One region of the Glaciecola sp. MF2-115 genome, then DNA from elsewhere that is predicted to be linked to it. Evidence: predicted binding sites of a transcription regulator. Region 1 holds the regulator's gene; each other region holds the start of a gene.
What was found. Region 1 encodes FNR, which switches genes on or off when oxygen is low (the NO sensors DNR and NnrR bind a similar motif). Its sites were predicted from a motif close to TTGATCTAGATCAA; they were not measured.

Region 1 (3,200 bases):
AACGCCTCGGACTTAGCGAAAAATGCTGCCGATATTATCTTATTAAACCCTCAGCTAGAGTCACTTGTATTCATTTTATCAATGGCCAAAAGAGTCAGAAGAAAAATTAAGCAGAATATGGCATGGGCAATTGGATACAATGTATTAGTATTACCTTTAGCGATGGCTGGCTTTTTAACTCCATGGATGGCAGCGCTTGGCATGTCAATTAGCTCCATTATTGTCGTTTACAATTCGACGCGTCTGCTTAAGAATTAGATTAAGATTACATTGGACAGATTTTTATGAGTATTATTTACGTATTGATCCCCCTCGCCATCATTCTCGTGGGTATTGCTGTCATCGTATTTTTCTGGGCTGTAAGGTCTAATCAATTTGAGGATTTAGATCGTCAAGGTTTTAGCATATTGTTTGATGACGATTTAGAAAAGAAGAAAGACAAACAAGAGTCAAAGGGATCAGCTAAAAATTCCGAAGATATAAAATAATGCTAGAAATCAATTTCCTAGGTGCATTTCTTATTGGTATTGCTGGCGGCGTGCACTGTATTGGTATGTGCGGAGGAATTGCTAGTGCGTTTTCCTTTGCTATCCCAAAAGGACAATCTCAACTTCCCTATATTCTTTCATACAACCTTGGTCGTATACTCAGTTACACTTTGGCTGGCGCTTTAACCGGTTTCATCGGTGGTATTGCCAGCGTCAATATTCAAACTTCAATACCGATTCTGCAAATTATCAGCATTGTATTCTTAGTTTTACTCGCTTTGTATATCGGTGATTGGTACAAAGGTTTATCTGCATTAGAGGCATTAGGTGCTAAAGTTTGGAAACGAATTTCACCCATATCAAAAAAACTAATTCCATTTAAAAACCCAATTTATACAGTAGCTTACGGTGCAATCTGGGGCTGGCTTCCCTGTGGGCTAGTTTACTCTGTACTTACCTGGTCCTTGGCGAGTGAATCTGTTTTTCAAGGCGCATTGATCATGTTTTCTTTTGGTTTAGGTACATTACCCACACTAATAGCGACGAGTATTGGAGCTGGTTTTTTAGTGCCCATTTTTCAGCATAGAGTGACACGAAAAATCATTTCACTATTTCTGCTTTGCTTTGCACTTATCTTGACCTTAAAGCTTTAAATAGGTCATAATTACTTTGAAAATAATCAAAAAGAGTAAGTCATGGCCAAAGGTCCAGAACTGTCGATTCACTGTCAAAGTTGTAGCTTCAGTCACTTATGTTTACCCGTTAGTTTAAACAAAAGCGAACTAGAATCATTAGATGACATTATCGAGCGCAAGAAACCACTCCACAAGAATGATAAGTTAGTCAAATACGGTGATCAGTTCCATTCTTTATATGCTGTAAGATCTGGCTCTTTTAAATCATATGTCAGTGATAAAGATGGTGTTGAACAGATCATTGGCTTTCACTTCCCCGGCGACATCATTGGGTTTGATGCGCTAAATGATAATAAGCACAGTAGCTATACACAAGCACTTGAAACTGCGATGGTATGTGAGCTTCCCTACGATACTCTCGATGAAATGTCGGTGAAACTTCCTAAACTAAGACAACAAATAATGCGATTCATGAGTGCCGAAATAAAGCATGATCACGATCTAATGATGTTGCTTAGTAAGCGCAATGCTGAAGAACGCTTATTATATTTTCTCAGTGACCTATCTCAAAGGTTCGAAGAGAGAGGCTTTTCGGCCAAGCAATTTAATTTATCTATGACACGCAATGAGATTGGAAACTACCTGGGTCTTACCGTTGAAACGATAAGTCGATTGTTAACGCGCTTTCAAAAAGAGTCTTTGATTAAAGTAGATGGTAAATTGATTTCGATTATTGATTTTGATGCTATCAATCAGCGATTACCCGATATGGAAATAAATTTCTCACGCGTCTGCGTTTAAAATCTTAGTATTTTAAACGCTCTGTGCTTCAAAGGCTGAGTATGTTAAACATGCAGCACTGTTAAACGAAAGCGGACTTAGCCTTTTATTCCACAGTCATTTGATCTAAGGCAATGATCTTACTGGCATATTATCTAAAATAGATCCAAACTATAAAAATAGAATGATAAGTTTTGGAGAGCAATATGTTTACTTGTAAGAAAATTCTGGCCGTTGTAGATCCTAAATCAGAAGTACAAACATCACTTCAGCGTGCTTTAAGCATTGCTGATAAAACAGGGGCGCAAATTGTCGCCCTTAGCTGTATTTATGATAAGTCATACGATATGGCGGCTGTTTTAACAAGTGATGAACGCTTCAACATGAAACAAGCAATGATGGAACAAGCCAAATTAAAACTAGAAGCTTTGGTTAAACAATTCAAGTGCGAGAGTAAGGTAGAAATCTTAGTGACTTGGGAGAAGAAGTTACACGATTCAGTTGTCAACACCTGTAATGAATTAGCTTGTGACCTAATTATAAAAAGCACAAAGAAGCATGGTTTACTCTCCTCCAGTATTTTTACACCAAACGATTGGCATATACTTAGAAAGTCCCCAGTCAGCGTCTTACTAGTTAAATCACATGATTGGCCAGAGGAAGCCACCATCGTCGCCTCTCTAGGAGTTTCTGCAAGAGATGACACACATGTATCATTGAGCGATAAAGTTGCTGAGAATGCTCATGCTTTGTCAGACTTACTCAATGCAGAAGTGCATTTTGCCAACTCTTATGCGGGAGCCCCATTACATATTGCTGTCGAAGTTCCTAACTTTTCACCCGAAGTGTATAACAAGTCAGTTGAAGAAAGACATATTAAAAAGGTGCAAGAACTAGGTCAAAAATACCAACTTGAAGAAGCCAATATTCATGTATTAGAAGGCTTACCTGAAGATATCATTCCAGAAATATGTAAGAAAAACAAAGCAACACTGCTTGTTATTGGTTCGGTTGGTCGACAAGGTTTATCTGCAGCGTTATTAGGCAATACAGCTGAACTGATTATAGATGCCGTTGAGTGTGACACCTTAGTTGTAAAACCTGATTAAGTTCATCGACTTGTTTTGAGTGGTTCACTGTATCGAGTTACTTAATGCTTTGATTAGCTCATTGTTTTGACTAGCTCACTGCTTAGCTCAGCTTAAGCTATGTATTTTACACAGTTCAGTATTTACAATTGCTCTCATAAGGTTTTCTTGTGCCGACGTTTTGTTAATTGCTTACCTCGTTAACAAGC
Region 2 (3,200 bases), on a different contig from region 1:
TATTGTTCGCGCCGCTAGTATTGCAGGTATTGCGCAGGCGTGGCCCGATAAATAAGGAATAAAACTGCGGCCAGACAATCCAAAGAAACTTAGAGGCTTATGACAAATCAGCGCTGCTCTAGCTAAGTAACCACTATCCTCTAGCAAACCAATGATGAGTGTTAAGACCATTATTTGTGGCACGAAAACAAGGAATGAGCCTAAACCACCAAATATCGCATCGCGGATGAAATCATTTAACAAGCCTTCACCGACAAAACCAGAAACGAGATTCGCCAAAATGCCTATTCCGCTCTCTGTAGCATCCATGAGAGGAGTGGCCCACGTGAATATGGCTTGGAACAAGAAGAACATAATTAGCAAAAAGGCTATTCCACCAAACACGGAATTTAGTAAAAGGCTGTCTATCTTATTTTGTCTTTTAAGCACAATGTCGGCTTGTATCGCAAACTCTTTCGCGAGAATTTTGGCCGCCACCCCACTAGCTTGTTGATTGATCTCCGTTGCTTTCACTCGAAATTTTTCCGGGGATACCGCTATTTCACTCAATCCCTTTTGTAATTCGTTGATGCCAATTAGCGTCTTGGCAGACACAGCAAAGACTGGGCTTCCCAACTTTTTGCTCAATTCAATGGTATCAATCGAATGATTAAAGCGCAGCAACTCATCAATCATGTTCAATGTGAAAACGACCGTTTTATCATACTGTTTAGCAATTTCTTGCACCTGCAACGCAAAGACAAGTGAACGTTCCATGCGGGTAGCATCGAGGTTACATAAAATGACGCTGGTTTCTTCATCGGACATTGCGGCCAACAGCTGTTCAATCGCAATTGACTCATCCTTCGATAAAGACTTTAGAGAATATGTGCCAGGGTAATCAATAAGTTCGAATTTCTGCTCTGCTTTCCCATCATATGCTTCACCCGTTTTAGGGCTGGCATTATGCGAAAAAGCATTGAATACGCCGCTTTTCAGCTCTACGGTTACACCGGGGAAATTAGCGACTTTCTGCCTTAATCCTGTTAATTGATTGAACAGCAGACTTTTGCCCGAATTGGGCTTACCAACAAGAAGAATTTTTTGCATTTTATATCGCGTTAACGTTTACATGATTAGCTATACTTTGTTCCAATGAATAGACGCAATCACCCAGTTGAATGATAGTCGGGCCGTTAAATGCGGTTCGTTTGATGCAGGTAATTAACTGCCCTTCTTCAAAACCCATTTCCTGCAATCTAATTGCAACATCAGACTGCATCGAAATACAAAGATCTGTTATCGAAGCCGATTTTTTTGAAGGAATATCCCAGACAGTCATAGTGCTCTCTTCATAATTACTGATTTACACCTTCATAGTGTGTGGAAAACGGCGATCCAATGCGGTTGCCGTGAGGTAATCAGTGTCATTAAAATTAGTTAAATAAGAATAATTCTTATTCTAATTAGTATCAAGAGCCATTGAGTAATTAATCACAATAAGCAGGCCAATACTTGATATAGCGCAAACCTTAGGACATTTACGCGATTTTCATGTGAACCATTTGACTATTTAGGATATATACAAAGCACACTCACAGCACTTTGCGATATTGTATTGGCTATATCTAGTTCAGCAATCGCCATTCAGCAATCGCAATTCAGCAATCGCAATAATGTGTGATTCTATACGGTAAACAACGGACTAATAATGAAAATCAACGCGAATTTCCAAGAAGTAGCTTTAGTGCATACCAGCAAGGAGGAATGGATTCCATCACCGATGGCAGGTGTTCATAGAAAACCCCTCGACCGAGTGGGTGATGAGCTTGCCCGTGCCACCAGCATTGTAAAGTATGCACCAAACAGTCATTTCTCCCCCCATACTCACGGTGGTGGTGAGGAGTTCATCGTGCTCGAAGGTGTTTTTCAAGATGAAAATGGGGATTATCCAGCTGGCTCATACGTTCGAAACCCTCCTCAGTCAAAGCATCAGCCTGGCTCAAAAGAGGGTTGCGTGATATTCGTAAAGCTATGGCAATTTCAGCCAGAAGATCGCCAGCATGTAAACGTCATAATGGACGAAGCGGAAATCGCTTTTAAGAATGAAGAGAACACAGTGCTTGAGCGTCTTTTGTTTAGCGACCAATATGAACAGGTAAAACTAGTGAACTTGCAGCCAAATACTCGGTGGAGTAGCGAAGCTTGCGATGGTAATGAAGTTTTAGTGATGGAAGGTACAGTTGAGCACGATAAGGTAAAACTTCAGCAATTTGACTGGTTACGCGTTCCCGCCGGAGAGTTTTTGAAGCTCAGTACCGGCGGGCTTGGCGCAAAAATTTGGGTGAAAACAGGCAACTTGCTAAACGTTGCGCAACAAATCGAAAGGCTTCAAGAGGCTTAATCTAAGCCTCTGTATTTGATGCCTTCTCACTTGTTATCAAACTCACAATTTGCCATCCAGCTTTTGGTTTCATATCGCTAGACGTTGTAAATAACTTTAGCTTCCCTTCCGCATTGATCGCACACAATGGTAAGCATCTATCTTTATATTCTTCCTTATAATCGTCATAACTGAAGTTTTCAGACAGCTTTGTGGTTTTGATACTTGCACCTTTCGATGTAAACCCAGCTAACTTCCCATAGGAAATATTTTCCGCAAACAGGCCCAACTTTTTGGAATAAGATTCAGATACCTGATGGCTCGGACGCTTCTGCAACTCACCATTACTCAAGCCTAAAACTGAACCTTTACCCATTTCATGCTCAAAGTGATATGTAACAAGTGGGTTCAATTGACGATAAGGTGACATCACTAAAACTTTACCAAGACCGGTTAAATCCAAGTTTCGCTCAGCATGTTCAGACATCGGATTCCCAAAGTAAGTGGGAACACCGTCCATTCTTGCTAATTTTATAGTTTCATAGTTAGTGTCGGCCAAACATACAGGAACGTTGTGAGTCATGAGTTCTTTTGCAAACATGCGACTAAATTGGGCTCCTCCAAAGATCAAATATCCTGTAGGTGCCGGCGCTCGAATACCTAAGAGTTCAGCCACTTTTGCACTTGTTAGACTTTGCAAAACAACTGTTGTGATGATGATTAAAAACACCATCGGGACGAGCATTTCAGCTTGAGCATAATCCAAAGCTTCTAATTTCAAAGCAAACAAAGCAGATACTGCCGCAGCCACGATCCCTCTTGGTGCTATCCAACTTAG
Region 3 (3,200 bases), 510 kb from region 1:
ATTCTGAAATACGTTCAACAGCGCTAGGACATATACAACGAGGCGGCTCCCCTACTGCCTTTGATAGAATATTCGCCAGTAACGTGGGCTGCGCAGCTGCAAGCCTTGTCGCTGAGAAACGCTTTGGTCGAGTGGTCGTAATGAGGAACAATCAAACGACTGACATTCCACTTGATCAAGCAGCAAACAAAGCGCGTTCTATACCGCTAGACAATATGACCTTGAGAAACGCACTTTCCTTAGGCATCAGTTTTGGCGACCCAGATATTGTTTTACCATCACAGTCTTTCTAGCGCTATGATAAGTGTTAAAGAAGGACTGTTTTAGCATCGCAATCGGTTTTTTAAAATCAAAACACCATCGATTCACCAATGCGTGGTACTTTTGCCCTGATGTTTTGCTCGCTCCATAGTTTGGCTCTAAGAACATCTAAAGCTTTCGGCTCTCCATGCACTAGTACAACGCAAGGATTGGTCTCAAAACCGCGAATCCAATCAAGTAACTCATCTTGCCCCGCATGAGCCGAAAAGCCACCTAGCGTCTCTATTTTTGCTTTAACGGCAAAGTCATCATTAAACATTTTAATATGAGTCTTACCATCAACTAAGAGCCTACCGAGAGTGCCATTAGCTTGATACCCGCAAAATATAATCGTATTTCGCGTATCCCATATGCGTTGCTTAAAATGATGGCGAATGCGTCCACCAGTGCACATCCCACTTCCTGCAATAATAATTGCACCTTTTTGTATTCGGTTTATCGCAATCGACTCATCGACACTCACAGCCAAAAAGAGGTTGGGTATAAAGTCTTTCAAGATAGAATGTGCTTTGGGTGTCGATTCTTGTATTTCCTGTTGATCCAAGGAGCGAAACCACCTGTCATAAACTCGTGTAACCTCAATTGCCATAGGGCTATCAAGTGCTACTTGCCAATCATCTAGTAATCCTTGACTATGCAGCATCCCCAAGTAAAACAGGATCTCTTGAGTTCTTCCCACTGCAAAGGCGGGGATCATGATATTTCCACCGCGCGCATGTGTATCTATAAGGATTGTTTTCAATTCAGCCAGAGTATTTTCAATATCCTTGTGATTTCGATCACCATAAGTCCCCTCCATTAGCACGACGTCGGCTTCTTTAATAACACTTGGGTCCTTCATTAAGACAGCATTCTTATTACCTAAATCTCCGGAAAACACCAGTTTCTTTTGCTCTCCATTTTCTTCAATGAACAGTTCTACGATGGCTGAACCGAGGATGTGCCCTGCGTCTTGAAACCTGAGCTCCAAACCATTCATTATCTCAATTCGCTGGTTGTATGGTTTCCCCTTACACAGTTTGAGTGCTTCCTCTACATCTTCTTCCGTGTATTGGGGTTCAAGGGCTTCTTTTCCCTTTCTCGCTCGGCGTATATTCTCTCTGGCCAAATCACTGTGGTATAAGCTCGCGGAATCTTTCAGCATAATGTCGAGCAAGCCTGCCGTTGCTTCAGAGCAATAAATGACACCTTCAAAACCCTGATTAACTAATCTTGGCAACATACCACTGTGATCTAAATGAGCGTGCGATAGAAAAACAGCTTTTATAGTCTTTGGGTTAAATTCAAAGTACTCGTCTTGGACTCTCTTAACTGAACTGCCACCTTGATGCATTCCGCAATCAAGAAGGAAGCGGCCTAAGTGCTTTGATTCAACGAGATGACAAGAGCCTGTTACCTCTTGTGCCCCGCCGTGAAAAGTAATCGTTGCCATAACTTGCTCCCAATTAAATTGACTAATTAATCGTCAGCTTAGCCCCTTTGCCTTTTGTAAAACTTGATTAGTATCAATGTTTGATGTTTGAGCGTATTTAGCCGCAAATGCATTTAGTTGAGCGAGATGTAGTGCTAAATGCATATTCAGCTCAAAGCTAATCTGGTTAATGATTGATCAGCGTCAATTAAAGTTTTGCTCAAAGTGTCAAGATGAAAGTGCGTCATTTTTAATCATTTACACCAAGTTAAAGGAATCAAAATGAACATTAAATTATTACTAGCAATTCTAATCAGCAGCTCGCTGCTTTTTGCATGCAGTCAGGGTGCAGATTCTCCAAAGGGATTTAGTTTACCGAAGGGTGATGCGGTAAAAGGTGAATTAGCGTTTAAGAAACACAAATGTGTTGCTTGCCATAGCGTTGAAGGTTTTGAAGACGAATCGGTCAAGAAAGAGTTTGAAAGACCTATTCAACTCGGCGTGACTTCGTCGATTGTAAAAACTTACGGGCAACTGGTAACTTCAGTCATCAATCCCTCACATAAAATAGCTGGGCAGGCTATCGGAATCGATAATATAAAGAACCCAGACGGCACTTCTGCAATGCCGATTTACAATGATGTTATGACCGTGAATGAACTGATTGATATCGTCACGTATTTACAGCCGAAGTATAAGGTTAAGCCTATGCGTTACACTCAATATCAGCAATATTACAACCTTAATTAAATTAGCTTGTGAGTCAGTTTATTCGACGCTTTTAACGTGCAGTTTTATAGGTAGATGGGAGTTGCATACTAAGCAGTTTGTAACTTCCCTAAATACATACTGATTAATTTCGCTGCATTATCTTGCATTGAAAATGTGTCGGGATCCTCGAGGTATTCAATCGCTATACCACGCAAATAAGCACTTATGCCAATCGCCAAAAGCATTGAATCTGTATTTTTGGGAAGGACACCCTGCTCAATTGCTTTATCGAAGTACTTCGATAAAGCAATTAATTTAAGCTTTTTTCTTTCATTAAATCTTTCTTTACTTTGAGCAAATTCACCCGAGTAGTCGCAGCGCAACAAAAACAAGGTTGCTATTTCTTTCTTTTTTTCGTCTTTTTCTAAATCGATAAGAACTTCAGTGCAGACCTTCTTTAACTGAGTAATTGCATTCGCGCTAACGGCTTCAACACCATCTGTGATCACTTGAATAAAGGGAGTATGCAATTGCTCGTGAAGTGCTTCGAAAATTTCCTGTTTACTCGCAAAGTGCCAATAGACAGCACCTCTCGTCACATTAGCTTTTTTTGCAATTTTTTCTAAAGAGCTTTTTGCAACACCGTCCTCACTGAAAACGACAACGGCAGCGTCCAAGATTGATTGTTTCGTAATGTCCGCATCTTCTTTGGTTTTTCTCATTACTACGTATTGCTCCGAGGCTTCTGTTTGAGTCA
Region 4 (3,200 bases), on a different contig from region 1:
CATTGATGGAAATGGTTTTCCATTCGGGATTGTTTTCTTGGCCAAGATTTTGTTGTAAGTCTGAAGCGCGTAAGAAACGACCTTGGTATAGGCTGCCATCTTCTGCTTTGTCTAACATTACCAATACCGGGAAGTCAGTGTAACGTTTCACATAGTCTGTGAAATACTCAGAAGGGTTTTCTAGATGGAACTCTTTTAAAATAACATGTCCGAAGGCCATTGCGAGAGCAGCATCAGTACCTTGTTTCGGTGCTAGCCATTGATCTGTCAATTTAGCTACTTCAGAGTAATCTGGTGTGATACCGATTACTTTTGTGCCTTTATAGCGTACTTCTGTTAGGAAATGCGCATCTGGTGTTCTTGTTTGCGGAACGTTAGAGCCCCAGCAAATTATGTAGTTTGAGTTATACCAATCAGCTGATTCCGGGACATCAGTTTGCTCACCCCAAACTTGTGGCGAAGCGGGTGGAAGATCGCAATACCAGTCGTAGAAACTTAAACAGTTACCGCCAATGAGTGATAAGTAACGCGCGCCTGCTGCATATGACACCATGGACATTGCAGGAATAGGAGAAAAGCCTGCGATACGATCTGGTCCATAAGTTTTTGTTGTATAAACGTTTGAAGCAGCAATGATTTCGTTTACTTCTTTCCAGTTAGCACGAACAAATCCGCCTAAACCGCGTTGTTGTTTATATTCTTTTGCTTTGGCTGGATCTTCTACAATAGAGCCCCATGCTTTAACGGGGTCTTTGTGTTCAAGTTTTGCAGCACGCCATAGTTTGACTAAGCGCTTACGAATTTTAGGATGCTTTAAACGGTTCGCGCTATAAATATACCACGAGTAGCTAGCGCCACGAGGACAGCCACGAGGCTCATGATTAGGCAAGTCTGGACGTGTGCGAGGGTAATCAGTCTGCTGAGTTTCCCACGTAACTAAACCATCCTTCACATAGATCTTCCAACTGCAAGATCCAGTACAGTTAACACCATGAGTTGAGCGCACAACTTTATCGTGCTGCCAGCGACGGCGATAACCATCTTCCCAATCTCGGTTTTCTTCAGTTGTTACGCCATGACCATCAGAAAACGATTCTTCTTTGCGTTTAAAAAACTGCAATCTGTCTAAAAAGTGACTCACGCCAGACTCCTTGGTTAATATGATTACAGCAATTTTCCCGGGTGGTAAATTGCCGCAAATTCAAGCTATAGCTGGATTAAAGTCGATATTTATGTGGTAAACAAGAGGGTCAAAATGGTGCTCTCAACACGGAGTACCACCAAAGAGGTAGACTGGGTTTTATGACTTTTCCTTTGGTTTAAAGGGGTATAGACTGATGAGAATCAAAAAGGTGATTTTAAAATAAGCTTGTTATTCTTTGTAGGTATCACTTTAGATTCGGGAATAAACAACGATGGGTAATAAATGATAAAGAATTTCTTTCATTCTACCGTGTTCAAAATTGCAGGCCTCATGTTCCTTGTGAGTTTTATGGCAATTGCGAGTATGTTCAGTTCTGTATTTATCAGTGATGGTGCACAAAATGATGCGGCGTCCATCAACACTGCGGGTTCTTTGCGTATGCAAAGTTTTCGAATGGCAAGCTATGCCCAAACAGAAAGCAAATCTAACGAAGATATTGCCCGCTTGCAGGAAATGATTGAAAAGTTTGAAAATGATTTAACGACAGGTGTACTGATTAACAAACAGGCATTAATGGCAGGTGAAGAATCTGATGAACTGCTTAAAATCATAAACGCGCAATGGCAAACTAAAATTAAGCCCTTGATAACATCAAACTCAAATTTAAACCCAAACGAACAAGTTGAGTTAAATCGACAAATTGAAGCCTTTGTTACAACCTTAAACGAGCTAGTGTTAAGTTATCAAAAGCATGCAGAAGCAAATATCGCAACAATTCGACTAATACAAAGCGTGGCATTATTTTCTACCTTAATGTTAATTGGTTTTGCGATGCTTATCGTAAATCGACACATTGAGCGCCCTCTGTCTCGTTTAATAATGGTGGCTAATCAAATTAGCCGTGGCGACTTTACGATGCGAGCTGATGATAGTGGTAAAGATGAACTTGCAGTTCTAGCTAAAACATTTAATAAAATGAGTGATTCTATTTATCGTTCGCAAAGTCAGTTAGAGGGGCAAGTGCAGCGTAAAACACAAAGATTACAGCGCTCCAATCAATCTTTAGATTTACTCTATAAAATATCTAATAAACTCAATAATTCAGACCCTGCAAAAATAGACTATCAGCCTGTATTAGAACAACTCGCTACCGTGACAGGTATTGAAGATCTGGATCTCTGTATAATGACAGTGCAGGGTGATGGTCCTTATGAACACCTTGTTAGCGCTAGCAAGGACTTACCAGAAAAGTGTATTCAGCATCAGTGTGGCGATTGCACTGAACACAACGAAATTTTTCCAAATGTTGGCAACAATTTACGCTACCAACTTACCCATAATGGCGAAAATTATGGCGTTTTTAGTGTCAACCCACCTCAAGGAAAACCCTTAGAAGATTGGCAACATCAATTATTTGAGGCTGTGGCTGAACAAATATCATCAGGTTTAAGTATGAAGCATCAACTCGAACAGAGCCGTCGTATGGCGTTGATGAACGAGAGAACTGTTATAGCCCGGGAATTACATGATTCTCTTGCGCAAGCCTTATCGTATTTGAAAATGCAGGTAGCTATGCTGCAAAAGCTGCAGAAAAAAGAGAATGCACAAGCACAAATTGAAGAAGTGGTTGATGAATTAAAAGGTGGCTTAGCCGCGGCATATAGCGAGCTTAGAGAGCTACTGACCACCTTTAGGCTTAAACTTGATGGTCAAGGTATTAAAGCAGCACTTGAGCAAACCATTGAACAATTAAAAACTCGCTCTGAAACGATAGAGTTTGAATTAGATTATCAGGTCAGCAACATTCCGTTTACGCCGCAAGAAGAAATTCACTTATTGCAAATTGCTCGAGAAGCAACACAGAATGCGTTTTATCATTCCCAAGGATCTAAAATTGTTATCGCGATAGAAAGCAATAATCTCTCGGAAGTGACTTTGTCGGTGCGAGATAACGGCGTGGGTATTCCCGGCGATCCAAATAAGCTTAACCATTATGGTTTAGCAATTATGAAAGAAAGAAGCCGTAACTTGGAAGGAAGCTTGAGCATTGAGCGGG

Region 2: ACKLNX_RS12605 (FeoA family protein) is a predicted target of FNR. The motif match lies at 1,495-1,508, and genes of this name have one in related genera.
Region 3: ACKLNX_RS17515 (MBL fold metallo-hydrolase RNA specificity domain-containing protein) is a predicted target of FNR. The motif match lies at 1,927-1,940, and genes of this name have one in related genera.
Region 4: ACKLNX_RS04755 (nitrate reductase subunit alpha) is a predicted target of FNR. The motif match lies at 1,335-1,348, and genes of this name have one in related genera.

What each region holds. Positions count from the first base shown of each region.
Region 1 covers NZ_JBLBVM010000056.1:17,149-20,348, forward strand. The annotation lists gene ACKLNX_RS15265 (heavy metal translocating P-type ATPase) at 1-258, shown strand, start outside; gene ccoS (cbb3-type cytochrome oxidase assembly protein CcoS) at 285-488, shown strand; gene ACKLNX_RS15275 (sulfite exporter TauE/SafE family protein) at 488-1,141, shown strand; gene fnr (fumarate/nitrate reduction transcriptional regulator Fnr) at 1,184-1,924, shown strand; gene uspE (universal stress protein UspE) at 2,110-3,012, shown strand.
Region 2 covers NZ_JBLBVM010000054.1:136,479-139,678, forward strand. The annotation lists gene feoB (ferrous iron transporter B) at 1-1,089, opposite strand, end outside; gene ACKLNX_RS12605 (FeoA family protein) at 1,091-1,321, opposite strand; gene ACKLNX_RS12610 (cupin domain-containing protein) at 1,691-2,383, shown strand; gene ACKLNX_RS12615 (cation:proton antiporter) at 2,385-3,200, opposite strand, start outside.
Region 3 covers NZ_JBLBVM010000056.1:524,978-528,177, forward strand. The annotation lists gene ACKLNX_RS17510 (6-phosphofructokinase) at 1-293, shown strand, start outside; gene ACKLNX_RS17515 (MBL fold metallo-hydrolase RNA specificity domain-containing protein) at 350-1,753, opposite strand; gene ACKLNX_RS17520 (c-type cytochrome) at 2,015-2,482, shown strand; gene ACKLNX_RS17525 (TetR family transcriptional regulator) at 2,551-3,165, opposite strand.
Region 4 covers NZ_JBLBVM010000042.1:43,264-46,463, reverse strand. The annotation lists gene ACKLNX_RS04755 (nitrate reductase subunit alpha) at 1-1,141, opposite strand, end outside; gene ACKLNX_RS04750 (histidine kinase) at 1,427-3,200, shown strand, end outside.